Regions from separate parts of the Rhizobium sp. NZLR1b genome, predicted to be linked through region 1. Evidence: predicted binding sites of a transcription regulator. Region 1 holds the regulator's gene; each other region holds the start of a gene.
The links. The regulator PhoB, encoded in region 1, activates phosphate uptake and scavenging genes when phosphate is short. The targets are predictions, from matches to a motif close to TGTCATNNANCTGTCAT.
Positions count from the first base shown of each region.

Region 2: the regulator PhoB is predicted to act here: its motif matches at 2,098-2,114, upstream of phnC (phosphonate ABC transporter ATP-binding protein).
Region 3: the regulator PhoB is predicted to act here: its motif matches at 1,982-1,998, upstream of HJB84_RS04945 (NAD-glutamate dehydrogenase).
Region 4: the regulator PhoB is predicted to act here: its motif matches at 1,678-1,694, upstream of HJB84_RS17615 (DUF1045 domain-containing protein).

Region 1 is NZ_JABDWC010000007.1:276,209-280,427, forward strand. Features, by position in the region: gene HJB84_RS13520 (aspartate aminotransferase family protein) at 1-383, opposite strand, end outside; gene HJB84_RS13525 (GcrA family cell cycle regulator) at 807-1,340, shown strand; gene phoB (phosphate regulon transcriptional regulator PhoB) at 1,514-2,197, opposite strand; gene phoU (phosphate signaling complex protein PhoU) at 2,330-3,043, opposite strand; gene pstB (phosphate ABC transporter ATP-binding protein PstB) at 3,088-3,903, opposite strand; gene pstA (phosphate ABC transporter permease PstA) at 3,919-4,219, opposite strand, start outside.
Region 2 is NZ_JABDWC010000011.1:113,254-117,472, forward strand. Features, by position in the region: gene phnE (phosphonate ABC transporter, permease protein PhnE) at 1-128, opposite strand, end outside; gene phnD (phosphonate ABC transporter substrate-binding protein) at 194-1,099, opposite strand; gene phnC (phosphonate ABC transporter ATP-binding protein) at 1,186-2,031, opposite strand; gene HJB84_RS17640 (DapH/DapD/GlmU-related protein) at 2,160-2,777, opposite strand; gene phnL (phosphonate C-P lyase system protein PhnL) at 2,774-3,481, opposite strand; gene phnK (phosphonate C-P lyase system protein PhnK) at 3,562-4,219, opposite strand, start outside.
Region 3 is NZ_JABDWC010000003.1:92,694-96,912, forward strand. Features, by position in the region: gene HJB84_RS04945 (NAD-glutamate dehydrogenase) at 1-1,776, opposite strand, end outside; gene pdxY (pyridoxal kinase PdxY) at 2,052-2,927, shown strand; gene HJB84_RS04955 (carbonic anhydrase) at 2,999-3,640, shown strand; gene HJB84_RS04960 (GGDEF domain-containing protein) at 3,751-4,219, shown strand, end outside.
Region 4 is NZ_JABDWC010000011.1:108,494-112,712, reverse strand. Features, by position in the region: gene phnE (phosphonate ABC transporter, permease protein PhnE) at 1-291, shown strand, start outside; gene phnE (phosphonate ABC transporter, permease protein PhnE) at 299-1,642, shown strand; gene HJB84_RS17615 (DUF1045 domain-containing protein) at 1,788-2,483, shown strand; gene HJB84_RS17610 (alpha-D-ribose 1-methylphosphonate 5-triphosphate diphosphatase) at 2,497-3,636, shown strand; gene phnN (phosphonate metabolism protein/1,5-bisphosphokinase (PRPP-forming) PhnN) at 3,633-4,219, shown strand, end outside.

The sequences.
Region 1 (4,219 bases):
TCGAAGGTGATGATATGGAAGCGCTCGGGATGGCCGTTGGAAAACTGATAACGGCGCGCCGTCTTGATCGCGCATTCGAGCGCTTCAGCACCCGAATTGGTGAAGAACACCTTGTCGGCGAAGGTGGCGTCGGTCAGCCGTTTGGCCAAACGCTCCTGGCCGGGGATCTCATAGATGTTGGAGAGGTGCCAGACCTTGTCGGCCTGCTCCTTCAGCGCGCCGACCACATGCGGATTGCCGTGGCCGACCGAGGTGACGGCAACACCGGCGCCGAAATCGAGATAACGTTCGCCGCTTTCGGTGATCAGCCACACGCCCTCGCCTCGCTCGAACCGCAGCGGGGCACGAGAGTAGGTGTCATAAAGCGGCGCGGCTTCAGCCATGGCGCGGTCTCCCGATCAGAGTTATCAAGCAACGGACTCCGGCTAAGAAAACCAGGCCCGAAAAATTAAAAATGCCGCCTTGCGGCGGCCAGCGGTACTATTTCCTTTTCGCGCTGCAATGTCAACAAAACTGCGCCCTTAGCGCATGCAGCAAGGTTGTACAGCGGTGTTTTCGACCTTCAACAGGCTTTATTGCAGAAATGACACGCTGGGGCAGCAAGTTGGGGAAAACTCCGAATTCGATTCATCCGGATTCATGCGACTCTTGTCACGGAGTCACGCTCACACTAGGTTAAAGTTCAATTACTAGACTGCATGCGGCGGAACTAGTCACCAAAATTGATCAAGCGTTTCTTGTTTCGGAGCTTCCGAGGCAACGGTGAGGGATTCTGCCATCACCAACGCAGAAGGTGGAGACAGGGCATGAACTGGACAGACGAGCGGGTCGAGAAACTCAAGAAGCTTTGGGCCGAAGGACTGAGCGCCAGCCAGATCGCGGCGCAACTTGGCGGTGTCAGCAGAAACGCTGTAATCGGCAAGGTGCACCGCCTGAGCCTTCCGGGCCGCGCCAAGGCCGGCGGCACGGCCGCCACGGCCCGAACGCCGAAACGCAATACATCGGCGCCGCGCGCGCCGAACTTCGCCTCTCGGATCACCACCCGCACCGTTACCCGCCAGCAGGGCGCAACGATGCTGAAGGAAGAGATCGAGATCGAAACGGTCGAGGAAATGGAATACGTGCCGAAAGGCAGCGTGGTCGTGCCGATCTCCCGCCGCCTCGGCCTGACGGAACTGACCGAACGCACTTGCAAGTGGCCGGTCGGCGATCCGCTGAAGGATGACTTCCACTTCTGCGGCTGCGAGTCCCCCGACAATTCACCCTATTGCGGCTATCACCAGAAACTCGCCTACCAGCCCGTCAACGAACGCCGCCGGGCGGCAGCGCGGGCGAGCTGAACGGGTGACATTGTCGACATGCAAAAACGGGCTGGAAGGCCCGTTTTTTTATGTGAGTACGTTGGGTGTGGCTGCCCCTCATCCGCCTGCCGGCACCGGGGTCGAGACGAGTGGCTCGACCCCGGTCGGGTTAGGGTGAGGGGCAGAGCTTGCTCGACTTTATCGGAAACCCCTCAGGCTTCCATCGAATAGCCGGCGCCGCGGACGGTGCGGATGACGTCTTGCATGTTGGAGAAGTTCAGCGCCTTGCGCAGGCGGCCGACATGGACGTCGACGGTGCGTTCGTCGACATAGATATCGTGGCCCCAGACGCCGTCGAGAAGCTGCGAGCGGGAGAAGACCCGGCTCGGCGACGACATCAGGAATTCCAGCAGGCGGAATTCGGTGGGGCCGAGGCGGACTTCGCGGCTTTTGCGATGGACGCGATGGGTTTCGCGGTCGAGTTCGATATCGCCGCATTTCAGCACCGTCGACAGCACCTCGGGACGGGCGCGGCGTAGCATCGCCTTGACGCGGGCAACGAGCTCCGGGGTCGAGAACGGCTTGACGACGTAATCGTCGGCCCCGGTCGACAGTCCGCGGACGCGCTCGCTCTCTTCGCCGCGCGCCGTCAGCATGATGATCGGCAGACGTTCGGTTTCCGGCCGCATGCGCAGGCGCCGGCAGAGTTCGATGCCGGAGACGCCGGGCAGCATCCAATCGAGGATGAGCAGGTCGGGCGTGCGCTCCTGAAGCCTGATTTCGGCTTCGTCGCCACGAAGGATAGTATCGACCTCGAAGCCTTCCGCTTCGAGATTGTAGCGAAGAAGCACGCTCAAGGCTTCCTCGTCTTCAACAACTGCAACTCTCGGGATCATGCCTGTCGGTCTCCTCGCGCATGTTCCTTAAACCGGGGTGATTTAAGCAATGCATCCTGCGCAAATTCAGAAAGGTGGCTGCGACCTCTTTGCGCGCCCGGATGGGCGCGCACGCAACGGCTAGTATGGGCTTTATTCCGTGACCGCGCCGACGGTGTTGGCGCTGTCGTCTTTCGGACGGTCACCTTCCGGCTGTGCGCCGGTCGCCATGTAGTAGATCGTCTCGGCGATGTTGGTGGCGTGGTCGCCGATGCGCTCGATGTTCTTGGCGCAGAAGAGCAGATGCGTGCAGCTGGTGATGTTGCGCGGATCTTCCATCATGTAGGTCAGCAGCTCGCGGAACAGCGAGGTGTACATCGCGTCGATCTCGTTGTCGCGTTCACGGATCGCATTGGCCTTGTCGGCGGAGCGCGTCGTGTAGACGTCGAGCACTTCCTTGAGCTGGACGAGCGCCAGCTCGGACAGATGCTCGAGACCGCGGGCGAGCTTGCGCGGAACGCCGGTGCTCTGCACGGCGATGACGCGCTTGGCGGTGTTCTTGCCGAGGTCGCCGACGCGTTCGAGATCGGCGGCGATGCGGATCGAACCCATGATTTCGCGCAGGTCCGAGGCCATCGGTTGACGGCGGGCGATGGTAACGATCGCCTTGTCGCCGATTTCTCGCTCGGCGTGATCGAGGATCACATCGTCGGAGATGACCTTCTGCGCCAGCGCGGTATCGCCGTTGACGAGCGCCCGGACGGCCTCGCTGACCATCTGCTCGGCCAGGCCGCCCATTTCGGAAATCCGCCTGGACAGGAACTTCAGATCATCATCATAGGCAGAAAAAATATGTGTCGATGCCATGGGGCTTTATCCTCGAATAACGGGAAGGCTTGGTGTCGCCAAAATCAACCGAAGCGACCCATGATGTAGTCCTGGGTGCGCGGATCGTCGGGATTGGTGAACATCTTGTCGGTGTCGTTCTCCTCGACGAGATTGCCGAGGTGGAACATGGCGGTGCGCTGCGAGACGCGCGCGGCCTGCTGCATGGAGTGGGTGACGATGACGATCGTGTAGTTCTCGCGCAGTTCGTGGATCAGTTCCTCGACCTTGGCGGTGGCGATCGGGTCGAGCGCCGAGCAGGGCTCGTCCATCAGGATGACTTCAGGGCTGACGGCGACGGCGCGGGCAATGCAGAGGCGCTGCTGCTGACCGCCGGACAGGCCGGTGCCGGATTCATGCACGCGGTCCTTGACCTCGTTCCAGAGGCCGGCACGCTGCAGGCTGGTCTCGACGATCTGGTCGAGATCGGCCTTCGACTTGGCAAGGCCATGGATGCGCGGGCCGTAGGAGACGTTTTCATAGATCGTCTTCGGGAACGGGTTCGGCTTCTGGAAGACCATGCCGACGCGGGCGCGAAGTTCGACGACGTCGATATCGGGATCATAGATATCGTCGGTATCAAGCGTGATCTTGCCGGTGACCCGGCAGCCGTCGATCGTGTCGTTCATGCGGTTTAGGCTCCGCAGGAAGGTCGACTTGCCGCAGCCGGACGGGCCGATCAGCGCGGTTACGGTGTTTTCGCGGATGTTCAGGTTCACATCGAAAAGCGCGCGCTTCTCGCCATAGTAAACCGAGACATCCTTGCCGATCATCTTATAAGGGACGTTGCTCATCTTCTGATCCAGCGCTTTTTCAACTGCAGCTTCCGTCAACATGTTCATGATGTGTAACTCCGTTTACCAGCGGCGCTCGAAGCGACGACGCAAGAGGATGGCGCCCATGTTCATGACGATCAGGAACAGGAGCAGGACGATGATGGCACCCGAAGTCCGCTCGACGAAGGCACGTTCGGCCTCGTTGGCCCACATATAGACCTGCACGGGCAGAGCCGTCGAGGGATCGAGCGGCGTCGTCGGCGCGTTGGCGACGAAGGCGACCATGCCGATCAGCAGCAGCGGCGCGGTTTCGCCGAGCGCATGCGCCAGGCCGATGATCGTGCCGGTGAGGATGCCGGGCATGGCGAGCGGCAGAACATGG
Region 2 (4,219 bases), on a different contig from region 1:
ACGAAGGCCGCAATCAAGATAACCAGGCCGAGGATAGTGTAGAAGCGGCGCTTGGCGACCATCCGCTCCCAGGCGGTGCCGATCTCCTGCGTGCTCTGCATGTGCGGCTGTGTATCGGCAATAGTCATGGACGCCTCGCCCGATCAAAGATAAAGGGCGGCCGTTTCCGGCCGCCCCGCATTCCAGAAACCGATCAGCCGCCGATGGCAGCTTTGCGGACTTCGACGACGGCGTTGTAGAAGTCGTGCTTGACCGGGGCGTAACCCTTGTAGTCGCCGCCTTCGACAGCCGCGAAGCACTTGTGATCCTTCTCCGGCAGAGCCGTGAAGAAGGCTGCAAGCTTCGTCTGCCAGTCCTGGCCGAGGGCGTTGCGAACGACGAGGGGGCCGTTCGGGATCAGCGGCGAACGCCATACTTCAACCAGCTTGTTCGGATCGACGGCGCCCTTGTCGACTTCCTTGCGGAAGGTGCCGGAGGTGTAGCCGTCCTTGAATTCGCCGATGCCCGACGAGTCGTCGACGGCAACGTCGACCTTGCCGTCATAAGCGGCAAGCAGGTTGTTCTCGTGGCCGCCGTTGAACTGCGTCGAGGCGAAGAACTTGTCGTTCGGCATGCCCGTGTCCTTGGGGATCTGCGTCAGCGGCACGAGATAGCCGGAGGTGGAATCTGGATCGGCGTAGCCGAGCCTCTTGCCCTTGGCGTCCTTGATGTTCTTAATGCCGGAGGACTTCAGGGCGAGACCGACCGAGTAGTAACCCGTCGAGCCGTCCTTCTGCTGCGTCGTCAGGATCGGCGTAACAGCTTTCTCGTCCTTGATGTAAATGGCTGCGTAGCCGGAAGCGCCGAGTTCGGCGAAGTCGAGCGTGCCGCCGAGCAGGCCCTGGATAACGCCGTCATAGTCGGCGGCGGGGAACAGCGACACCTTCTCGAAGCCGAATTCCTGCTTCAGGTGGTCGGCAAGGCAGGCATAGTTGCGCAGGCGGTCGGTTTCGTTTTCGCCGCCGAGAATGCCGATGCGGAATTCCTTGAGATCTGCCGCGTTGGCGGCGCCGGCGAGCGCGAAGAGCGCCGTTGCCGCAAAGAGTGCTTTCTTCAACATGTGTCTCTCCTATTGACCGGTGCCCCCGGTCTTCCGTTACGAAGAAGTGTGCCCTTGACGCGGGCGCGCGATCGCGGCCGCCTCGCTCAGAGACCGGCCAGCGCCAGCGGTTGGGCGCCGGCGGATTGATTGTCTGCCCGCTCGGGAGCGATATTGATGGATGTCGAGGTCATCGTTTCGTCGATGCCGGCGCCATCCTTGTCCGTTCCGTAGATTGCCTTCACTGCCTCGGCGGTCAGTTCCGAGGCCTTGCCGTCGAAGACGACGCGGCCGCTGGCCATGCCGACGATGCGCTCACAATAGTTGCGGGCGGTGTCGAGCGTGTGAAGGTTGGTGATGACGGTGATGCCCTCGCGCTCGTTGATATCGCGCAGCGCATCCATGACGATCTTGGCATTCAGCGGATCGAGCGAGGCGATCGGCTCGTCGGCGAGAACCATCTTCGGGTTCTGCATCAGCGCTCGCGCAATCGCCACGCGCTGCTGCTGGCCGCCGGAAAGCGTGCCGGATGCCTGCAACGCCGTCTGCTCGATGCCGAGGCGTTCGAGCGCAGCGATGGCATGCACACGTTCCTCGCGGGTGAAGATGTTGAGCAGGCTCAGAAGCGTCGAGCGGTGGTTGAGGCGGCCGAGCATGACATTGGTCAGAACGTCGAGGCGCGGCACCAGGTTGAACTGCTGGAAGATCATCGCGCAATCGCGTTGCCAGTTGCGCAACGCCCGGCCGCGAAGCCCGGAGACCTCGACGCCGGCGAAATGAATGGAGCCGGAGCTCGGTTCCTGCAGCCGGTTGATCATGCGCAAGAGCGTCGACTTGCCGGCGCCGGATCGGCCGATGATGCCGACCATCTGGCCCTGAGGAATGTCGAGCGTGACGGAATCGACGGCGAGCTTTTTTCCGAAACGACGTGTGACATTCTTCAGCTCGAACATCATGCTTTCCCTTTGCACTCCAGGCCTTGGTCAGCATCGCATTAGTCCCGCTTGATGAACCTCCCATGTCATATTTGTGTAAGTCCTGTCACATATCCCCGCGCTTGTTGCGCATCTATATCGGCGGTTTAACCACCGTAGCGGAACAGGAAATCTTCCGCGCTCAGGTTGCGGAAATCCTGCAGCGCCTGGCGCAGCCGGTCGTGCTCCCAATCCCACCAGGAAAGCCTGTCCATCCGTTCGCCGATCTCTCTTGGAAAGCGTTCGCGGATTGGTTTGGCCGGCACGCCGCCGACGATCGCGTAGGGAGCGACATCCTTCGATACCACCGCACCGGCGCCGATCACCGCGCCGTTGCCGACGGTGACGCCGGGCAGGATGGTCGCCCCATGGCCGATCCAGACATCGTTGCCGATCGTCACGCGGTTTGCCCGCCGCCAGGCGAAGAAATCGGTTTCCATGTCGCCGTCCGGCCAGTAGTCGGCGGCACGATAGGTGAAATGATGCAGCGTCGCCCGCCAGGTCGGATGATTGGTGGCGTTGATGCGCACGGCGGCGGCAATATTGACGAACTTGCCGATCGTTGCGCACCAGACTGAGCCATCCTGCATGATGTAGGAATAGTCGCCGAACGTGGCCTCGCTGATGCGGCAGCGCTCGGAGACCTCCGTATAGCGCCCGAAGGTGGAATCGCTGACGGATGCCGTCTCATGCACATAGGGCTCGATGCCAAGCTTGCGGCTCATGCGGCGATCTTTCCAGGCGAGAACAGCTGGACGTCGAGGATGCGGTCGGCGACCGCCTCGCGCACTTCCTCGTCGTGGAAAATGCCGAGAAGCGCGACACCCGCCTTCTTCTTCTCCTCGATCATGCCGACGACGACGGCACGGTTTTTGGCATCGAGCGAGGCTGTGGGTTCGTCGAGAAGCAGGATCGTGTGCTCGGTGATGAAGCCGCGGGCGATGTTGACGCGCTGCTGCTCGCCGCCGGAGAAGGTGGCGGGTGGAAGTTGCCAGAGCGCTTCCGGCAGGTTGAGCCTGGCAAGCAGGGCGCCCGCCTTTTCCCGTGCCGTGGCGGCGTCTTCGCCGCGCTCCACAAGCGGTTCGGCAACCACATCGACCGCCGCGACGCGCGGTACTGTGCGCAGGAACTGGCTGACATAGCCGAGCGTGTGGCGCCGCACGTTGAGCACGGTGCGCGGATCGGCGGCGGCGAGGTCGACGATGCGCCCGTCGTGGCGTATGAGGATCTGGCCAGTGTCGACGGCATAATTGCCGTAGATCATCTTGAGCAGCGAGCTCTTGCCGACGCCCGATGGGCCGCCGAGCACGACGCATTCGCCTGAGGCGACCGAGAAGGCGACATTGGAAACGACGGGCAGCCTGATGCCGTCGCGCAGGTGCATGGTGAAGCTTTTCGAGACTTCGGAAACGACGAGGGGCGTTGGCATGATGTCTTCTTTCCTGGTTTCGGATTTACAGCGCCGGGCCCTGAAAAGACGCGCAAGGACGCTGTAAAGTCTTGAATTGCTCAGACCTGCAGGATCGAGGAGACGAGCAGTTGCGTGTAGGGTTCGCGCGGGTCGTCGAGCACCCGGTCGGTGAGCCCGTGTTCGATGACGTAGCCGTCCTTCATCACCATCATCCGGTGTGAGAGCAGGCGGGCGACGGCGAGATCGTGGGTGACGATGATCGCCGACAGGCCGAGATCGTTAACGAGGCCGCGCACCAGATCGAGCAGGCGTGCCTGCACCGAGACGTCGAGGCCGCCCGTGGGTTCGTCCATGAAGACGAGGCGCGGGCCGGTGACGAGGTTGCGGGCGATCTGCAGGCGCTGGCGCATGCCGCCGGAAAAGGCGCGCGGCTGGTCGTCGATGCGGTCGGCGTCGATCTCGACGCGCTCCAGCCAATCGATCGCCGAAGCGCGGATCGTGCCATAGTGCCGGTCGCCGATCGCCATCAGCCGTTCGCCGACATTGGCGCCGGCGGAGACGGTCATGCGCAGGCCGTCGGCCGGATTCTGGTGCACGAAGCCCCAGTCGGTGCGCATCAGGAAACGCCGCTCGGCCTCGTTCATGCGGTAGAGGTCGCGGTAGCTGCCGTCGCGCATGTGGTATTCGACGCTGCCAGTGCTCGGCAGCAGCCGGGTGGAGAGGCAGTTCAGCAGTGTCGTCTTGCCGGAGCCGGAC
Region 3 (4,219 bases), on a different contig from region 1:
CGTTTCTCCATCGGCGGCCGGCACCCCAATGTCGAAGGTGCGTTCGCTGACGACATTGAAGCCGAGATTTTCCAGAAGCGGTACGCGGCGCGACAGCGCCAGCTGGCCGCCGGCGTGGAAGATTTTCAGCGAGAGGATGCGGCCCCGTTCTTCCGGACGATGGTAGAACTGGATGCGAAGCGGCTCGCCAGCGGCGCAGGCGCCGATATCGGCGAGGTCGGCAACGGTTTCCTCCGGAGTGAAGGAATCCTGGAAGGCCTGGTCGACCGATATCTTCGGCGCCTTGGCCCCGGCCAGCGCCTCGAAACGGTCGTCCCAACGGGCGGTGATTTCGCGGATCACCTGCTCGAGCTTTGCCTGCGGAATACGCGGCGTCTTGCCGCCGGAGCGGCCGATGATGAAATGCACGCGCGCCACGCCGCCTTCCGGGAAAGCCGGATAATAGGCGGAGACACGACCGTCATAGACAGTCTTCAGATAGGTGCCGATCCGCTCGCGGACGATCGAGTCGTATTCCTCGCGCGGCACGTAGATGATCACCGAGACGAAGCGGTCGAAATGGTCGATGCGCGGCAGGACGCGCACGCGCGGACGGTCGGCCAAGTCATTGATCTGTTCGGCAAAATTTGCAAGCAACGTGGTGTCGATCTGGAAAAGGTCGTCGCGCGGATAAGATTCCAGCGTGTTGTCGAGCATGCGGCCGGAATGGCTCATCGGGTCGAAGCCGAAATGCTCCTTCACCTTTTCGATCTTGGAACGCAGCAGCGGGATTTCAGAGGCGAGCGAGGTATAGGCCGTCGAAGTGAAGAGCCCGACGATGCGCAGTTCGCCGGTGACGTTGCCCGCAGCGTCGAAACGTTTGACGCCGACATAATCCATATAGGCCCGGCGATGGACGATCGATTTCACATTTGCCTTGGTGACGATGAGGAAATCGGGGCCGTCGAGGAAGGCCAGGATCTCAGGCGTCGTCGTCACGGCGTCCTTGCCGGTGCGCAACACCAGCACATCCGGGTTGGAGAGCATTCCGAGGCCAGCACCCTTGTCGCGTTCGACCCTGGCATCGGAACCTTTGCCGGAATAGACATATTCACGCATCCCGAGGAAAGTGAAATTCTCATCGCGCAGCCATGTCAGGAAGGCGATGGCCTCATCGCGATCAGCCTTCTTCCGGGTGGTGCCGTTGGCTGAGAGCTCGGCGATCACCCCGTCGATCTTGGAAAGCATCGGCTTCCAGTCGGACACCGACAGGCGGACCTGCTCGAGCACGGTTTCGACACGTTTGACGAGATCTGCGGCCTGGGCGGAGTTGAGCGGCGCAATGTGGAGCTGGATATGGCTGACGCGGTTGGCCGGGTCGCTCGGATGATCGGCGGAATAAATCGCCGGCGCCTTACCCTTTTCCATGATCAGGATGGGATGCACCGCCATGAACAGGTCGCGATAGGTGCTCGTCACTTCACCCATGACCGATTCAAACAGAAAAGGCATGTTCCGGTCGGTGACCGATAGCACCGAAACGGCAATGCCATCTGGCGTCACATCGGCAATGGTGTCGATGCTGACACGAGGCGCCTTGCCATTCCAGGCGGCAAGTTCCTTTGCCGAATGCACGGCGGAGAGCGCCAGCATCTCAGGCGTATAGAGTTCAAGATCGTCATTGCTGGCCCGGCCGAAGAGTATTTCCGGATCGAGATGTGCCTCGCCCGTCGCCTTGGCGATCTTGCGTGCGCTTTCGATCTGCTTTTCCCGTTTCGGATTGTTTCTGGCAGCCATGGATCGCCTCCCGCAATGGACTGATTTTCTGCAAGCTAACAGAAGATTCTTCGAAAAAATCTCTAAAATGGAGGCCCGAACGATTGTCTTGATGCTTTTTTGACCCTCAAAATAGGAAATGAAGAGGGATTTTTTCGCTTTCCTGGCCAAAACGAACGGGGAAGCCTCTTTTTAGTTTTCGTTTCGCCTACATTTCCATGCCCACGTGAAGAATGGTTGACAGCGCGCCGTCAAAAAGATCATCAAAACGCGATCATCATTCGGACCTCGGTATCATGTCGGAAAATGCAGCGAGCGCAGTCATTGTCATCTCCAGTCATGTGGTGCGCGGTTCGGTCGGCAACCGGGCGGCGGTCTTTGCACTGGAGACGCTTGGTCATCCTGTCTGGGCGCTGCCGACCATCGTGCTTCCCTGGCATCCCGGCCACGGCCGCTCGACGCGGCTGACATTTGCGGAAGCGGATTTCGACGCGGCGATCGACGATCTAATCCGCGCGCCCTGGATCGGCGAAGTCAGGGCGGTGCTTTCGGGCTATTTCGGCAATGCCGCCCAGGCGCGTTCCGTCGCCCGGCTGATCGCTGCGCTCCGGCAAGATAATCAGGAACTGCTTTATGTCTGCGATCCCGTCATGGGCGATCTCGGCGGCCTCTACGTGCCGGAAGCGACCGCAGAGGCTATTCGCGATCATCTCATCCCGCTCGCCTCGCTGGCGACGCCGAACCGCTACGAACTTGCATGGCTTTCGGGGGCAGCGCTTGAAGACAACAGCGCGATCATGGAGGCGGCGCTGGCGCTCGGACCATCTCGCATGCTCGTCACCTCGGCCGTGCCGATGATGGCGGGCGGTACCGGCAATCTCTATCTTTCCGGCCGTCACGCGCTTCTTGCCGAGCACCGCGTCGTCGAAAATCCGCCGAATGGGCTCGGCGACCTGCTTGCTGCCGTCTTCCTGTCGCGCCTGCTTTCCGGCCTCGAGGACGAAAAAGCGCTTCAGCTTGCCACCGCCAGCGTCTTCGAGGTGCTTGCGCGCGCCGTCAAGCGCGGCAGCAACGAATTGATGTTGGCAAGCGATGCTTCCAGCCTTTCGACGCCGATGGCCATGGTGCAGATGCGCCGGCTCGTGCATCCGGCGCAGCGGCGGAAAAAATGACACATCGGCCAATGCGTTCATTTTGCAGTGCAGCAGTTGATCTTGTCTTCCGCGCGCGCTAATCCAGAAGCATGCAGCGTTTTCCAAATCCTCTTCTGGACGGCTATCGCAACTTTATGAGCGGACGCTATGCCGACGCCCGCGACAGGTATCGGCAGCTTGCCGAAAACGGTCAGAGTCCCCATACGCTGGTCATTGCCTGTTCGGATTCACGTGCGGCACCGGAGCTGATCTTCGATGCCGGCCCGGGCGAGCTCTTCGTCATTCGCAACGTTGCCAACATGGTGCCGCCTTACGAGCCGGACGGTCACTTCCATTCGACGTCGGCCGCGCTCGAATTTGCAGTGCAGGCGCTGAAGGTCTCGGATATCGTCGTGATGGGCCATGGCCGCTGCGGCGGCATCCGTGCAGCGCTCGATCCGAATGCCGAGCCGCTGTCGCCCGGCGATTTCATCGGCCGCTGGATGTCGCTGGTCAAGCCCGCCGCGGAGCAGATCCAGAGCAACGATGTGATGACGGCGGCCGAGCGGCAGACGGCGCTGGAGCGTGTCTCGATCCGCAATTCGATCGACAATCTCAGAAGCTTTCCCGACATCAAGGCGCTCGAGGAAGCAGGAAAAATGCACCTCCATGGCGCATGGTTCGATATCTCCACAGGCGAACTCTGGGTGATGGATGCTGAGACACGTGACTTCATTCGTCCAGAAATCTAGGGCCAGAAATCTAGGGATCCGCCGCTTTATCAGTTTATTAAGAATTGCTGCTAAGATTGCCGTCAATTGGTCGCGCACGACCGACGTTTTGATCACCGTGGCGATTGGCGATGAAGTTCGAAACCATCAAAAGGGTTATCCTGGCCGCCATCATGCTGCCCTTCGTCTTCATGCTCATTGAAGGCGTCGTCGTCATAAGGTCTTCGCTCAGACAATACAGGGATCTCGAAAAGGACAGGCAGTTCGCCGACGTGCTTGCCCGCGGCGGGTCGATCGCCGCCACGGAGATCCTCAGTGAAATTGGCGCCACCCGCCTCTACCTCGCACGTCCCAACAACGCGACTGCCGCCGACATGCAGCGAAGCCGGGTGACGCTCGATCGCGAGCGCTTGGCCTTCTATGCCACACTGCCCTCCCGCGATGCGCTCGACCCAGGGCTGGCCGGCGAATTATCGATTCTCAGCCTTGCCTATAGCCGCATCGTTGCCGCCCGCAACGGCGTCGACCAGGGCCTTTACGCCGGCAGCGATCCCGGTTCTATCTACTGGTATGCAGCTCTCAAGCAGCTTGCCGTCGTCG
Region 4 (4,219 bases), on a different contig from region 1:
GCCAACTGGTGGGAGCGCGTCCGCTTCGCCGCTCTGCCGCAAGTGCTGCCGAATTTCACCTCCTATGCGCTCTTACGCCTCGAGATCAACGTGCGCGCCTCGACCATCATCGGCGCCGTCGGCGGCGGCGGCATCGGCGAGGAGTTGAAGCTTTCGATCTCGCGCGGCTTCGGCGCCAAGACGATGGCGCTCGTTCTGCTGCTGTTCGTGACGATCGTCGCCGTCGACCAATTCTCCGCATGGCTGCGCCGCCGCCTCGTCGGCGAGCACGCCTTCCTTCTGCAACATTGAGGCCGCCATGACGGTGATCGACGCAAACCGCATGCATGAGATAGAAACGCGCTATCCGGAATATTTCCACCGGTCGTTCCGCCAGCGTTTCGGCGGGCTGATGATCCTGATCGCGACGCTGCTCTATGGCCTCTATGCCGTCTGGTTCTTCGACCTGCCTAAGCTTTTCGCCGAAGCCCATTGGGAGCGCGTCGGCATCTATCTCAGCCAATGGGTGAGCTACGACGTTCAGCCGGAATTCCGCATCGGGGATGACGGTTCGATCGATATCCGCTATCCACGCTTCTCGCCTCTCGGCGACAATCCGCATCCGGACTGGTTGGTCAACAATCCCGATGGCAGCATCACGGTTTCGATCAGCGGCACCAGCCGCACCGTCACCGTCTCGAAGAGCGAGACGATCGTCACCGCGCATGGCATCAGCGTTCCCGTCGAGGTTTCGAGCGGTGCGCCGAAAGTTGTCGGGCCGGTGCCCGGCTGGATGACCGTCTATGACGACAATGTGCTCGCCGATCTCGGCTTTGCCGGCGACGTCAGCATTTCCGTCGACCGGGTGAAGATCCGCAAGCGTTTCATCGGCTGGGCGAATTTCATCTTCGACACGCAATCGTCCTTCTTCGACAAGCCGGTCGGCGAGGTCGTCAGTCTCATCGTTTCCGGCCCGCGCATCAAGCCCGACCAGTCCAACCTGGCGCTCGCCTTCGACGACATTTGGAACAACAGCGAATGGCAGCACGGCGATGTCTGGACCAAGCTTTTCCAGACGATCGTCATGGCATTCCTCGGAACGCTGCTCGGCTCGCTCACAGCCTTCCCGCTGGCCTTCCTGGCGGCGCGCAACATCACGCCGAACCGGCTGCTCAATCAGATCCTGAAGCGCTTTTTCGATTTCCTGCGCTCGGTCGACATGCTGATCTGGGCGCTGTTCCTGACGCGCGCCTTCGGGCCTGGCCCGCTTGCCGGCAGCGGCGCGATCTTCCTCACCGAGACCGGCACGCTCGGCAAGCTCTATTCCGAAGGGCTGGAGAATATCGACAACAAGCCACGGGAAGGCATCAAATCGACCGGCGCTCAGACCGTGCTCGTCCATCGTTACGGCATTATGCCGCAGATCGTTCCCGTCATCGTCAGCCAGACGCTCTACCAATGGGAATCGAACGTGCGCGGCGCGACCATCATCGGCGCCGTCGGCGCGGGCGGCATCGGCCTCAAATTGTGGGAGGCCATGCGCACCAACGCCAACTGGGAAAACGTCGCCTACATGGTCATCCTGATCCTGATCGTCGTGTTCATTTTCGACGCCGCCTCGAACGCGCTGCGCCACCGGCTGATGGGCACGAAAACCCACTGATATATCCGCTCCAAAGGCCGTGGCGGCGCTGCCGCCATCATCATTCTGTCACGGAAATCTTTTAGCCGGGAGCCTGCTTGCGGTTCGCCGCCAAATCACTGCACATTGCGCTCCCCCGTTTCGATGATCCTCAGGATAAAAGCCCTTGCGCTATGCTCTCTATTTCTCGCCGCCGAAGGACGATCCCCTGACCGGCGAGGCGTCGCTCTGGCTCGGCCGCGATGCGTTCACCGGCGAGACCTATTCTGCGTCAGAACATGAGAGACTGGGTGCGGCGGAGCAGTTCGAGCTGACCGCGGATCCTCGCCGCTACGGCTTTCACGCGACGATGAAGGCGCCGTTTTCGCTCGCCGCCTGGGTCACCGAGAAGGATCTCATGGCCGTTGCCGAGGATTTTGCCGCGCGCACTGAAGCTTTCGAGATTCCTGAACTCGTGCTGGGCCAGCTCGGTCGTTTTTTTGCCCTCGTTCCCGGTTCTCTTCATCAACCTCTTCAGGATTTCGCCGCGAAGGTGGTAAGGTCCTTCGAACCGTTCCGCGCAACGCTTTCCGAGGCCGATATGGCGCGGCGCAACCCGGAGAAGCTCAGCGACAGCCAGCGCACCCATCTGCAGCGCTGGGGTTATCCTTATGTGATGGAGGATTTCGGCTTCCACATGACACTCACCGGCCAGGTGCCCGAGACACGCGCCGCAGTGATGAAAGCGATCCTGACCGAGCGTTTTGCCGATTTCACCGGTCGGCCGCTTACGATTTCGGGCCTTGCCGTCTTCACCGAAGAAACGCGCGGCGCCCCGTTTAAAGTTCATTCCTGGCTGCCGCTTGCCGGCGCCAAAAGCTGAAAGACCAGACGAGATGAGCAAAGAGACCGTGTTTTCCAACGCCCGCATCGTTCTTGAGGATGACATCCTCTCCGGATCGATTCTCATTCGCGACGGCAAGATCGCCGACATTTCCGAAGGCAACTCGGTAGCCGGCGAAGATTTCGAGGGCGACTACGTCATTCCCGGCCTCGTCGAGCTGCATACCGATCATCTTGAAGGCCATTATCAGCCGCGTCCCGGCATTCGCTGGAACAAGACCGCCGCAATCCAGGCGCATGATGCCCAGATCGTCACTTCAGGCATCACCACGGTGTTCGACTGCCTGCGCATGGGCGCGGACGAGGACGGCGGCTTCGAACATGGCGAGATGCGCGAGATGGCCGACGCCATCCAGTCGGCGGAGAAGGAAGGCCGGCTGCGCGCCGAGCACCTGATCCACCTGCGCTGCGAGGTCTCGGCCGACAATGTGCTCGAACATTTCGCCGATTTCGAAAACGATCGGCATGTGCGGCTGGTCTCGCTGATGGATCATGCGCCCGGCCAGCGTCAATTCCAGACGATGGATCAATATATCTTCTACTATCAGAAGAAGCGCGGCCTGAGCGACGAGGTCTTCGCGCGTTTCGTCGCTAAGCGCCAGGCGGAATCGGCGCGCAACTCGACGCCGCATCGCAACGCCATCGCCAAGGTCTGCGCCGAACGCGGCATCACCGTGGCAAGCCACGACGACGCGACGCTCTCCCATGTCGGCGAGGCGATCGACAACGGCGTGCGGCTTGCCGAATTCCCGACCAGCTTCGACGCAGCCCGCGCCTCGCACGGTCACGGCATGAGCGTGCTGATGGGCGCGCCGAACATCGTGCGCGGCAAATCCCATTCCGGCAATATCGCTGCCCGCGACCTTGCCGAGATGGGCGTGCTCGACGTGCTTTCCTCCGATTACGTGCCGCTCAGCCTGCTGCATGCACCCTTCATCCTCGCCGATGAAGTCGAGAGCATTGCCCTGCCGAAGGCGATCGCCATGGTGACGTCGACGCCCGCCCGCACCGTCAGCCTCGACGATCGCGGCCGGATCGCCACCGGACTGCGCGCCGATCTCGTCCGCGTCCACCGTTCGCATGGCGTGCCGGTGACACGCTCCGTCTGGCGCCAGGGACGCCGTGTCGCATGAGCCCTTACGAACCCCATCCAGGAGCCGGAGCCGAGCGCGGCATCATGGTCGTCGTCGTCGGGCCGAGCGGCGCCGGCAAGGACACGCTGATGAACCTCGCCGCGCGGCATTTCGCCGGCCGCGCCGACGTACATTTCACCCGCCGCGTCATCACCCGCCACCGCGACGCCGGCGGCGAAGACCATCTTTCCGTCTCCCTCGAAGGGTTTGCCGCGATGGAGCAGTCGGGCTCCTTCGCCGTCTGGTGGGAGGCGCATGGCTTGAAATATGGTATTCCGGCCGAGGTCTCGGTGGCATTGTCGCGCGGCCATGTCGTTGTCGCCAACGGCTCGCGCTCGGCGCTTCACCGTTTCCAGGCGGCTTTCCCGCGGCTCAAGGTGATCAACGTCACCGCTCGCCCGGAAGTGCTCGCGAGCCGGCTGGAGGCGCGCGGGCGCGAGACGCATGAGGATATCATGGCGCGGCTTGCCCGCGGGCCGCTGACGGTGCGCGGCGACTACGACGTGGCGGAGCTCGACAATAGCGGCTCGCTCGAAGAGGCCAAGCAGAAGATGGTCACGATCCTCGACGGGCTGCTCGCCGA